Regions from separate parts of the Halobacillus sp. B23F22_5 genome, predicted to be linked through region 2. Evidence: riboswitches for the same ligand, from Rfam matches in the RefSeq annotation. Region 2 holds a riboswitch; each other region holds the start of a gene.
What was found. Region 2 has a riboswitch for S-adenosylmethionine ahead of ACGTN9_RS10995 (sodium:solute symporter family protein). Riboswitches for the same ligand answer to the same signal wherever they lie in the genome.

Region 1 (4,234 bases), on a different contig from region 2:
TTCTACATTCAGTTGGATTTCGATGATTTTTTGCGCGGGTATTGGGTCGGGAATTATGTATTGGGGAGCGATTGAGTGGGGGTATTATTATCTCGAGCCTCCGCTGGGCCTCATTCCTGGTACTCCGTTTGCAGTGGAGTGGAGTGCGGCTTACGGATTATTCCACTATGGGCCGACAGCGTGGGCGATTTATTGTCTGCCTGCATTGCCGATTGCTTATCTGTATCATGTGAAGAAGGTGCCGATTCTTAAAATCAGCGAGGCTTGCCGCCCTGTGCTGAATCATCATACCGATGGTTTCGTAGGAAAGTTGATTGATATGTTTTTTATGATTGGTTTGCTGGGTGCGTCAGGGACAACCCTCGGCATCAGTATACCGATGATGGCTGAAGGGGTAAAGCGACTTACAGGAATACAGCATACCTATTTCCTGGATATTTTCCTGCTCCTCCTCTGTACGGTTGTGTTTGCGGTCAGTGTGTTTGCTGGAATGGAAAAAGGGGTGAAACGGCTAAGCAATATAAATGTCTATTTAGTTTTCTTTTTACTCTTGTTTGTCACCATACTTGGACCGACTTTTTTCATTTTAGAGATTTCGACTAATAGTGTCGGGCTTGTACTGAATAATTTCTTCCGCTTGAATACGTGGATGGATCCGATTGCGCAGTCAGGTTTTCCGGAAAAATGGACAATCTTCTACTGGGCCTGGTGGATTGTCTATGCTCCTTTTATCGGTTTGTTTATTGCTAAAATATCCAGAGGTAGAACGATCAAGGAAATGATATTGGGGACGATTATTTTTGGTCCCGTCGGATGCTGGCTGTTTTTCTTTGTACTTGGAAACTATGGCCTTTATCTTCAGAACACGACTCAATTGGATGTAGCTACTATGATCAAGCAAGGTCATTCAAATGAAGCGGTCATTTCTATCATTCACTCGCTGCCCTTCGGCGATTTCACCCTGGTTTTATTTTTGATCCTGGCTGTAATCTTTGTAGCGACCACCTATGATACCTCTTCTTATATGCTGGCTGCTGTAACCCAGCGAAGAATCGAGGGGGAACCGATCCGGTTAAACCGTTTGTTTTGGGCTTTTGCCCTTGCACTCCCTCCGATGGCTTTGTTGATTATAGGAGGATTGACATCCCTGCAGGCTGTCACACTGTTAGTTGCCCTCCCCTCATGTATTATCATGGTACTATTATCGCTCTCGTTCTTAAAATTGGTATAGTTCTGTTTTTCTTTCTGTGGTCCTTTACGAGATGGAAAAATTAACTGCTTGCATACAGTTGCCTTCTATTGTACTGTGAATAACAGTCCTTAGAAAAAATCTAATTTCATAGTTATCTTATCAAGAGAAGCAGAGGAACTGGTCCGTTGAAGCTTCAGCAACCCCCCCTAATGGGAAGGTGCTAATTCCAGCAAGTCATTGAACTTGGCAGATAAGAAGGAAAGTCAACTGAAGCCTTCTTGCGTCTGCAAGAGGTTTTTTTATTGGCTAGGAAAATATAAAAATTTCTTTTTGTGGATAACTTTCGGTAGTGGGTGTCATCCAGCTCCAGCGCCTACCCCCTCGAGGTCTTAAGTCAATCCTCTCTGTGACAAAGAACGTCACGCCGAGGCTTGTCTTAAGCTTGTCGGGGGTGAGCAAGGCGCTTGCGCTTTTGTTCTTATGACAAAAATCCACCTAGAATGGACATAATGTAAGTAATTGGAGGGAAATACATGCAGGATAAAAAAATAACGGGGAATCCGCTGGCGCTGATTCCCTTTGGAATATTCATCCTACTATTCATAGGCTCAGGGGTTGTCACGGGGGACTTTTACAAGATGCCCGTCCTTGTCGCTGTTTTCGTAGCTATTTTTGCTGCATTATTTATGAATCGAAAAGAGAGTTTTCAAACGAAAGTGATGCAGCTGGCGGAAGGAGGCGGGCACCCGAATATCATCCTGATGGTGATCATTTTCTTGTTAGCAGGAGCGTTCGCCTCTGTCGCAGAAGGAATGGGAGCGGTTGAGTCGACGGTCAATCTCGGATTGACATTCCTTCCACAGAGTTTGCTTGTGGTCGGCCTGTTCGTCATTGGCTGTTTCATCTCGATTTCCATGGGGACTTCGGTCGGAACAATCGTTGCCCTGGCGCCGATTGCCCTTGGAGTTGCTGAGCAGACCGGAATCCCGGTCGCTCTCGTAATGGGCGCGGTGATCAGCGGCGCGATGTTCGGAGACAACCTGTCGATCATTTCTGATACGACGATTGCCGCTGTTCGCACACAAGGTACTAAGATGAAGGACAAGTTTAAAGCAAACTTATTCATCGTCCTTCCGGCGGCTGTCCTAACAGCAGTGATTTTCGGTGTGTTGAGTTCTGACACTGCAGGATCTTTAGAGGAAAGCCATCCATTTAACCTTATAAAAGTATTGCCGTACCTTGCTGTGCTTGGTTTTGCGATAGCTGGGATCAATGTCATCTTTGTACTGATCGGCGGAATTATTTTTGCCGGGATTGTCGGGCTTGCTTTTGGAGAGTTTGCCCTGATGGATTTTGTTACGCTAATCAGTGAAGGCTTCACAGGCATGCAGGAACTGACGATGCTCGTCATCCTGCTTGGTGGATTAGTAGAACTAATTCGCCGGAATGGTGGGATTGAGTACTTGTTGGAAAGTATAACAAAACGGATTGATAGCAATAAAGGCGGAGAATCAGGAATTGCCGGACTAGTCACAGCGGTCAATCTGGCCACAGCCAACAATACGATTTCAATCATTACAGCTGGTCCGCTGGCAAAGCAGATTTCAGAGCGATTCGCTATCGACAACCGTAGATCAGCCAGTCTTCTTGATATCTTTTCCAGTGCTGTTCAGGGTCTGATTCCTTATGGCGCACAGATACTGGCAGCTGCTGGAGTAGCCAAGATTTCTCCGGTGGAAATCGTCCCTTACAGCTTTTACCCGATGCTTCTTGCGTTGTCAGGGATTCTAGCCATCCTATTCCGGTTTCCGAAGTTCACCCGGACACCGCTAGAAAAAAGAAAAGAAGTAGATGTGACTTCTTCCTAACAGACAGGCTCCGTGTTTTACGGAGCCTGTTTTTTTGGTTTTTCCATTCGAGTACCATTATTGAAAGCTTTTTCTTGAGTAGTTCGTATAGATAGTAAACGCAGAAAGTTGGAGGGACACGGATGACAAGCTTATTATGGATTGGTTTCTTCCTCTTCTTATTGATCGGAGTGAGCAGGTTGATGGGGGAACGGAAAGGTAATATTACGTTTGATTTTGATAACTATTATATTCACTTAAAAGACCAGGTCTGTGCCATAACGGAAGAATTACTGGCACAGGGCAGGGAAGTAGAATATATCGATTATCGCACGTTCCTGGTTGATGGCGAGGAATATCTGTTGAGGGAAGCGCATGTCAGAGGGTATCAACGGCTGTTTTTGAAAAAAATCAATCGCAGGAAGAACTATTAATTGAAAGCCTATTGCATAATATAGCATATCTAAGTTTTTAGATTTTAAGGAGGTGAATGATGAAAGTAAAGCTCTGGATGATTCTATGCTTTATGATAGTAGTGATGGCTGGCTGTTTTGGCCATAAAACACTAGAATTTCACGGGAAAAGTGAAAAATGGGAAGTCAAATACCAGGCGGACATTAGAGGAGATGACAGCGAATCGACCAGCTTTAAAATAAGGTATATCGGTGAAGGGGAGCCTCCGGAAAAGATTGCATATAAGATGGACAGTCCATCTGGGGGGACAGCTGGTAATGATCATTTGAAAAATGGGGTCCTGGATTCTGCGGGATCCAGTTGTTCTGGCTGCGCGATCACCAGGGAAGATCATAAGATAAGTGTAACGATTGAATGGGATGGAGAAACAGAACGGATGATTTTAGAAAATAAATAAAAATGACTTTATCGAGCGCTGCGTTTGACTAGCAGGGCTTTTTTATAGGAATAATGTATTGTTTTAATTTTCTGTTTTTGAAATAATTGGTAGGGATGGAGTTGATGGATATGGAAAATTACGGCTCTCCACCTGGTTTTTGGCTGGATTTCCTAAATGTCATGGCATTGGTTATTTTTATGGTAATCATTATACCGAGTTTTCTTCGCCGTATCATGATGGCGGATAAACAACCATGGTTTTCTAATAGTTATCTGAACCCGTTTCACAAAAAAGGGGCTATTGGGATTCGTGTAGTTGGATTTATAGCACTTATTATTTTAG
Region 2 (4,234 bases):
CCCTGGGCAGGGTAATGGTCAGGGAGGTGTACCTGGCGGAGGAATGATGCCTGGGCTTCCTGGTCCTGGTCAGAACCAGGGTCAGCAAGGGGGCAGATTTGCGTCAAGGCAGATACCATCTCCGTTGTATTATCCGGGAATTCCTTATTATTGGTGATTTAAGAATCAATAAAACTTAAGTGAAAAGGCCTGATCCCAAACAAGCTTTACTGTGTGGGAATCAGGCGCTTTTTTTAGAATAGTAAAATCGGAAATCCCGGCTAAAGGATTTCCGATTTGCCTCATATAATATAGAAGAAACTCGTTAATATGGACGTTCTTCCTGAACAGGCAAGTCATCCCAGAAAGAAACATCCTTCTCCTGAATGCTGCCATGTAAATGGTAATATAGCAGAAAGGGAGTGGTGGTTAGTGAATTTGAAAGAGCAAATAAAGGAATTAGAGAAGAGCCATTTGAATCTGGAGGTACGTAAATCTTCAGCAGAACTGGATAAAATTCTAGCGGATGACTTTTTTGAAATTGGTAGCTCAGGGAGAATGATCTATAAGGAAGAATGTATTACCAGTGGCGTGGATTTAGATGAACTGGAATTATTTGATTTTGAACTTCATCAGTTAGGACCAGATGTCGTCTTAACTACATATTTCATTCATAACAAAACTAAAAACCGGAATACACTTCGGAGCTCGATTTGGAAGCAGCGGGAAGAAAGGTGGGAGTTGTATTTCCATCAGGGAACAATTACTCACCGCTCTATACCACGCTAAATATCAACAAAAAGTGCCAGAACCCAGCCATGTTAACGCTGTAGGGATGGCACTTTTTTGATGGTCCAATGGTAAATAATCGCAACTCCTTTCTCCTCCTAAATTGTTTGCATCTCCATCCATGTTATAAGGGTGACAGAAAAGCCCTCCTCGTCTGGATTTAACAATTGTGCTCAATTCTTGCTTCTCTAATATGTAGGCAATTCATACTGAAAGTGTGGTAGAAAAGTAGTCTATCATTCTGATGGGATTGCTAGAAGATATGAGTATGACTAGAATAAGTGAAAAGCTAATAGTTGTTTTAATATTTGTCTTAGCAATAAATATAAGAGGGGGATCGAAATGAAACAATTGTTATTTAAATCTCTTGTGCTAACTTTAGCGTTCGCTTTATTTGCAACACCTTTTTCACGTATGGCCCATGCAACAGATAATGACGTTACTGCAGCTACTGAACAAGAAAAAGAGCTCGCTGAAAAGTTGGAGTTCATGTTTGAAGAAGCTACTATAAAAAGTAAAAGCGGAAAGCCAATTCAAATGGACTTTAAAAAGATAGAAGAAAAGTTCGGCAAATCTCCTGAATTAAATAAATTAAAACATGAGATTAATACAATGAATAAACCTGCCAAGAGACAAAATGAAGTGCCTGGAAAAGCTGAGGCGCCTCCGTTCCTGGAATGTAATATAGAAGAACCACAAACCTTTGGAATACAATCGCACACGTATGACCCCGTCGATCGATGCATTGAACAAAAAATCAGAAATAACTGGACAGATTTTATTGGGATTGCTGCCCTAACAATGGCAATTGATTATATTACACAAGGGAAATATCTTTCAGCAGCTAAAAAATTAGTTAATGCAGGGGTAAGAGGAAACGCTATTGCTATCGCTGCTACACTTAGCTGGTATTTATCCTACTGTTTATGGACAGAGGGAGATAACCCTTGGTAGTATGAAAATAATTATTCTTACATATTTCTTCACAAATAGGGAGTGATCGTAAGTGAGAAGTAACATAATCTGGATAGTATTTTTCATTCTGCTTTCTATTTGGCTGATAGCAGTCGATTATTTTCAGAATTCCTCACCAGATGTATTTATTAACCTTTTGCAAGCAGCATTCATTGTTTTGTTTATACGTCTTATTTATGGGCTGGTTAATAAATGGAAAAGAAACGCTTCAAAAAAAGAGTCCTCTTAGGGATAGCTCTTTTTTTATTATTGAATTTACTAAATTTAAAAAAAGATTGACGCAAGGCCTGATTATGATAGAATAAAGCCTAGTTTACTTATAAGCATTACTAATATTCTTATCTGGAGAGGTTGAGGGACTGACCCAATGAAGCCTCGGCAACCGGCAAATTTTGCACGGTGCCAATTTCAGAGGAAGGCGAAAGCTATTCCGAAGATGAGAATCGATTGGCAAACGTTAAAACGGTTGTATTCGACTCTTCTCTCTTCGTGAGGGAAGAGTTTTTTTATTGAAAAAGGGAGGGCTGGAAACAAGCTGGAGCAGAAAAATATATTGATAGGGGGAATTTCCATATGATAATTGCGATGATGACATGGGTTGGAACAATGGTTTTTTCTTTGCTGTTAGGCACGTTTCTTTGCTATAAAGTCGAGAAGTCAGGCGTGAAGAGATGGGGAGCTAATGGGAAATTGTTTAAGTACAAATAAGAGTTTCAGGAAGGATGTTATTGAAGCATGATTTGGTATGTAATTGTTTTTTGTTTTTATATTATTTTTCTTATATGGGCAAATGTAAAAAGTCTTAAAACAGCAGAATCGGTCGATGATTATACTACTGGCGGACATAGAATGGGATTATTACTAGGAATTGGTACGACTGCGGCAACCTGGGTGAGTGTTGCATCAGTTGTTGGGGTTCCAGGGTATTTATACAGCTCAGGTGTAGCTGCGGTGATAGGCTGGGTAGCGGGCTGGTGCTTTGGTGGAGGTTTAATTCCGATTGTTGCTTACAAAATTAGAAGGCCTGAAAAACCGGCCAGAACTTTCCCGGAGTATATCAGGCATCGGTTTGAACCCTTTCAGAAAAAGAGTACGCTGCAGGCGATTGTTGGCATTTTAATGTTTATTGGTTATTTGCTGTTAGTCAATATTCAGGTGACTGGATTTGGAATTGTGTTTTCCAGCATCACAGGCATTGATTATAAGCTGGCGATATTCGGTTTTTTATTATTTATTTTAATTACAAGTGTGGGTGGCTTCTGGTCTGTTGCTGCGACAGATACATTAAATACCATCTTGATTACAGTCGGTGTATTACTGGCGAGTGGCGTCATATGGTCACTCACCGGTGGACTAGGTAATATAGTAGAAACGCTTGCAACGACTACTGCTCCTACCATTGAGGGGGGACCACCACTTGAAGAAGGAATTTTGTTATCCCCTTTAGGAACGTTTGGCTTGGGGGCACTGTTTTCTATATTTATCTCTAATTCATTAGGAACACCATCCTCACCGCACTGGGTCACCCGGATGCTGGCTCCTAAAAATGTAAAAGTAGCGATTATGCAGGTGATGGGCACCATCCTTGTGCTCATCTTCATCATGGGCCCATTAATCATTATCGGGTTAGGGGCAAAAGTTCTGATACCCAGCATACCTGCAGGAAAAACGACAGACTATATTATTCCGCTAGTAATTCAGGAATACACACCGCCGATCATCGGTGGAATCACATTGGTAGCGATTTGTGCGGCAGCGATATCTACGGCGAATTCCATGCTTCTGCACTGTGCAACTTCCTTATATTATGATGTGTACTTGAATATATCTTCCAAAAGGATCAGTGACAAAAAGTTTAAGAATTGGCTGCGGTTGAGTATCTTTGCTATTGCAGCCGTAGCAGTTGTATTAGCTATTAAACCACCGTGGTTCTTAGCAATGGGATTTGTCTATATATACGGAGGATTTGGAGCAGCCTTTTTCCTGGTTGTTATTCTGGGCCTTTATTGGAAGCGAATGAACAGAGCAGGGGCCTATGCAGGCATTACCATCGGTGCAGTGGTGTATGTGGTGGCTAAAGCTATGGGGTATACCGTGCCATTTGTAATTGCTGTAGTTGCGTCACTAATAGGGGTATTAATCGCTGTCTATTCTACCAAAAAAGCTCCTCTTGAAGCATATGAACCTTATTTTAAGGCAGAGATCAGTGATTCAACAAGAAGGGTAATGAATGATGTTAGAAATAGTTCCCATGAAGAATCTCAAGACAATGCTGGACAATCTAAAATAGGGTAAGAATATTTTTTAAAGCTTGCCAGCGTAAACATGGGTAGGTAAAGAAAGTCTCGATAAAACACACTTACTGGAAGTAGTGCTCACTGAAATCAAGAAGGGAGGCATCCATGACGGATGTCTCCCTTCTAATTTACTTAGTAATACTTCAAAGTGATTAGAATGATCCTGCGCTCCTCTCCAGAAAGCAAAGTGAAGA
Region 3 (4,234 bases), on a different contig from region 2:
AATGTTATAGAGAGGATGGGAAGAGGAGAGCAGTAAAGGTGAAACTTCAGCCTTTGGTTGATCTCCTTCTTTAGATATGACAGCAATGTGTTTATATTTCTCATTATTATCCTGTGCATCCTGAATATCCGTACTAGTAATGTCCTGGATCCCTGTTATTTCTACCTTATTCCAATCCGGCTGGTCATTGAATATCAGCTGGCTTAAAATCATCAGCTTGTTGAATGCATCCGTCCCATCGATGTCATTCGTAGGATCTGATTCTGCATAACCTTTTTCTTTCGCTTCGGATAAGGCAGTTTCGAAATCAATGGAACGCTCGCTCATCGCTGTCAAAATATAATTGCTGGTACCATTTAAGATCGCTTCAATTTTTTCTACCCGGTTGACCTGCAATAGCTGCTCAATCGTACGAATTACAGGAGTTCCACCAGCTGTTGTAGCTTCAAAACCTACTTTCGCATGGGTTTCCCGAGCTTTTTCAAGCAGGAATTTCGCATGCTTGGCGAACATCATTTTGTTTGCTGTGATGACGTGGACACCTTTATCCAAAGCGTGTGTGAGGTAGGAAAGTGCCGGTTCCTCACCTACAATCGCTTCAAATACAACATCCAGTTCAGGAAGGGTAATAATTTCTTCAAAGTTTGTAGTCACTACTATATTTTCCGGAAGGTCCCTGTGTTTAGAAGGATTCTGGACAAGGATAGCAACAATTTCTACTTCCTTCCCCAGGAGGGTCCGGAACCTTTCCTGGTGTTCATGAAGAACTTCGTGAATTCCTTGCCCGACCGTACCGTAACCAAGCAGTGCGGCTTTTATTTTCGTCATGGTAATCCTCCTTCGCCCTTGCATCTGCCGGGTATTCTACCAACAGACTATTTCTATATCTCAGTTTCTTATAAAGTCAGCGCTGCATCCGAGTGATCCGTCGCTTGTCGAAGAGTAACTGCGCGTTCATAAAGGTTATCTCCTGCTACGGTTTCAAGATCCTTATCAAACGTGACAGCTTTATTCTCTTTCACCCAGACCAAAGTTGGAGAGAGGTTAGTGATTTCTTTTTTATTGTTATTGGTTTCAACTGCAGATTCGCTATAGACGATATCGACTTTGGTATCTAGCAGTTCATCTTTTTCAGAGATATCTTTGATGATAAAACCTAAACGTTCCAGCTTTTTAACTTCCTGTTTGCCACTGTCAGAGAGTTCTCCTGCCGTAGTGATGACACGACGTCTCAGGTCGCCATTTTCACGATCCAGAGAGGATCCAAGTACTGTTTGAACAGTGTCTTTTCCTTTGGCCGGCCCCGCCGGGTTTTCTTCTCCTGTAGCGATGGCAATTGCCTGGTCCAGCTCAGCAAGTAAGTCCTCGGTGGATTCCAGTCCGATCGAAAGCCGGATCAATTCTTCTGTAACTCCTGTCTTTTCCAAGTCATCGGCGCTCAGCTGTTGATGAGTAGTGGATGCGGGGTGGATGATCAATGATTTAGCATCCCCGACATTTGCTACGTGAGACCATAGATTAATATTATCAATGATCTTACGGCCAGCTTCTCTGCCGCCTTTGATTCCAAATACGACAATCGACCCTGCTCCATGATGTAAATATTTTTTCGCCAAATGATGGGTAGGGTGGTTTTCAAGGCCAGGATAATTCACCCATTCCACTCCATCATGCTCGGTTAAGTGTTGGGCGACTTCTCGCGCGTTTTCCGTATGCTGTTTGATACGAAGGTGCAGAGTCTCCAGCCCTTGAAGCAATAGGAAAGCATTTTGCGGACTGAGGCAGGCTCCAATATCGCGCAGCAGTTGGACACGCAGCTTGATAGAGAATGCTAATGGACCGACATCGTATGCATAGCGAAGCCCGTTGTAGCTCTCGTCGGGTTCTGTGAATCCAGGAAACTTGCCATTCGTCCAATCGAATCGTCCGCTATCGACGACTACGCCACCGATGGTTGTTCCATGACCGCCGATCCATTTGGTAGCTGAGTGCACGACAATGTCCGCTCCCCAGGTCAATGGTTTACAAATATATGGGGTGGCAAAGGTGTTATCAATGATAAGCGGGATGCCGTTTTCATGAGCAACATCGGCAACTTCTTCAATGTCCAATACATTCAAGCTCGGGTTACCGATAATTTCAGAGAAAATCGCTTTTGTGTTAGGCGTAATAGCTTCTCTGAAATTTTCTGGATCCGTACTGTCTACAAAATTGACGGTGATGCCATAACGAGGCAGTGTATGGGTGAATAGGTTATACGTACCGCCATACAAATTAGTGGAGGCGATGATTTCATCACCTGCAGAAGCGATGTTCAGAATCGCCAATGTGATTGCAGCCATTCCGGAAGAGGTGGCGACAGCGGCTGCTCCATCCTCAAGCAACGCGATCCGCTGTTCGAAAGCATCAACTGTCGGATTCATGATTCGAGAGTAAATATTCCCTGGTTCTGCTAAGCCGAACAAATTTTTGGCGTGCTCCGTATCACGGAAAACATAGGAAGTAGTTTGATAGATGGGCACCGCACGGGATCCAGTGGAAGGATCAGCTTCCTGTCCTCCGTGCAGCAATAGGGTCTCAGGATTGTAGTGATGGGATGAAAAACTCATGAAAATTCCTCCTTCAAATGATTATGAAATAAGCAATCGTTTCGAAAGAGAGAGCATTCCGTTCAGAAAAGTGGGAGGAGTTGAAAGGAGGTAGAGGGAAATAGAAAAGCCCTCTTCCTAAGAAGAGGGCGTATGTACGTTTCCTCCTCTTATCTTTCAGATCCACAGATCTGTAGGAATTAGCACCTTTTCAAGCAATGCTTGATGGTTGCCGGGCATCGTCGGGCCTAGTCCCTCCGCCGCTCTCGATAAGAGATTCGATTGTTTAATCCAATATTTATGCTTGCTACGTATTCTAGATGATAAATTTTTTAAAGTCAAACACTTTTTTATTCTCAGTGGTGAATTTTCTAGTTAAACTCTCTTTTGTTGAAAACTCAGTTTCGGAGAAACTGCTTCCGTTATGGTGGTGATCGTTTGGAGGTCCGGGAAATCACTCGCTTTACATGGGCATGTAGTGAGCTTTCTCAGGCTTCGCCTTCCGGGATCTCACCGATCATGTTGATCCCATAAGACTTTGAATAAGCTTCTTGAAAAAACACCGCACGAAGGAAATGCGTAGCATTTTCGAGGAGTCTCACCGTTTTCCCAGACACCATAGGATTGTAAGAATCTCGAAACTACTATCAAGAGTAGGTACTTTTGGTGCAGAAAGAACGATCAATACAGCAATGTAACGGAATTTTTCTTTAAATTAGGTAAGGATATTCAAAGGTGATTTCGATAATCTTATGTGGCAAGGGGCGTGGGGGAACGGGGAGACTCCTACGGGAAAAGAGTTCCAGGTGAGACCCCACAGAGCGTTAGCTCGAGGAGGCTCAACGGACTCCCGTGGAAAGCGAGTCGTTCCCACACACACCTTTCTCTCAAACAATATCTCGAAATCAAGTCTTCGACTTTTCGGCCGTATAATTGAATTAAGACTGTTAAAAATCAACCACAACGTTTAAAGAGCCTATATTATCAGATAAAGCTGGTGATGTTTTATAGAAGAGCAAAATGGGAACATAGGTAGCAAGAACGAAGGAAGAGGAGTGTATAACATGAAACAATATAGTGTAGAACCTAACAAAGACGTAACAGGCTGGTTTGTAAAAATTGAGGATACAGCTCCGACAGATTTATACGATGAAAAATCGGTAGCCATTGAAAAAGCAGAACAGATGGCACAAGAAAATAAGCCAAGTAAATTATCCATCCAGGATGAAAATAAGGAAGTAATCGAAGAGAGAACGTATTAATACGACAAGCCCCCGCATTTAAATGTGCGGGGGTTTTTAGTGCTTTAAGAAAGTATAACTTTATTAAGGAATTAACGTATAAGAAAAAACTAAGGGTTTCCACATAAGTACCTGGCGACAAGCCAAGTTTTTCTAATGGCAAAAGTCCTCAAATTCACCTATCCTTAAATAAGATGAATGGTGAAAAGGCGGGATAGGATGAACGAAGCTGACTATGATGTCATCATTGTAGGAGCAAGAGCAGCGGGAGCGAGCCTTGCGATATTATTAGGCAGACAGGGAAAAAAGGTGTTATTGATCGATAAAGCATCATTCCCTAGCGATACACTTTCTACTCACCACCTGTCACATCTTGACTATTTAAGACAATTAGGTGTATTGGAA

Region 1: it holds a riboswitch for S-adenosylmethionine, as region 2 does, so the genes downstream of both, ACGTN9_RS09280 (Na+/H+ antiporter NhaC family protein) here and ACGTN9_RS10995 (sodium:solute symporter family protein) in region 2, are expected to answer to the same signal.
Region 3: it holds a riboswitch for S-adenosylmethionine, as region 2 does, so the genes downstream of both, ACGTN9_RS01930 (O-acetylhomoserine aminocarboxypropyltransferase/cysteine synthase family protein) here and ACGTN9_RS10995 (sodium:solute symporter family protein) in region 2, are expected to answer to the same signal.

What each region holds. Positions count from the first base shown of each region.
Region 1 is NZ_JBIEKI010000005.1:123,862-128,095, reverse strand. It holds gene ACGTN9_RS09285 (BCCT family transporter) at 1-1,231, shown strand, start outside; SAM riboswitch class I at 1,346-1,449, shown strand; gene ACGTN9_RS09280 (Na+/H+ antiporter NhaC family protein) at 1,726-3,060, shown strand; gene ACGTN9_RS09275 (hypothetical protein) at 3,183-3,473, shown strand; gene ACGTN9_RS09270 (hypothetical protein) at 3,533-3,910, shown strand; gene ACGTN9_RS09265 (DUF4181 domain-containing protein) at 4,021-4,234, shown strand, end outside.
Region 2 is NZ_JBIEKI010000006.1:136,917-141,150, forward strand. It holds gene ACGTN9_RS10980 (hypothetical protein) at 1-157, shown strand, start outside; gene ACGTN9_RS10985 (nuclear transport factor 2 family protein) at 412-768, shown strand; gene ACGTN9_RS10990 (hypothetical protein) at 1,111-1,722, shown strand; SAM riboswitch class I at 2,079-2,186, shown strand; gene ACGTN9_RS10995 (sodium:solute symporter family protein) at 2,479-4,038, shown strand.
Region 3 is NZ_JBIEKI010000001.1:400,371-404,604, forward strand. It holds gene ACGTN9_RS01925 (homoserine dehydrogenase) at 1-828, opposite strand, end outside; gene ACGTN9_RS01930 (O-acetylhomoserine aminocarboxypropyltransferase/cysteine synthase family protein) at 897-2,609, opposite strand; SAM riboswitch class I at 2,756-2,864, opposite strand; gene ACGTN9_RS01935 (DUF2188 domain-containing protein) at 3,653-3,850, shown strand; gene ACGTN9_RS01940 (NAD(P)/FAD-dependent oxidoreductase) at 4,049-4,234, shown strand, end outside.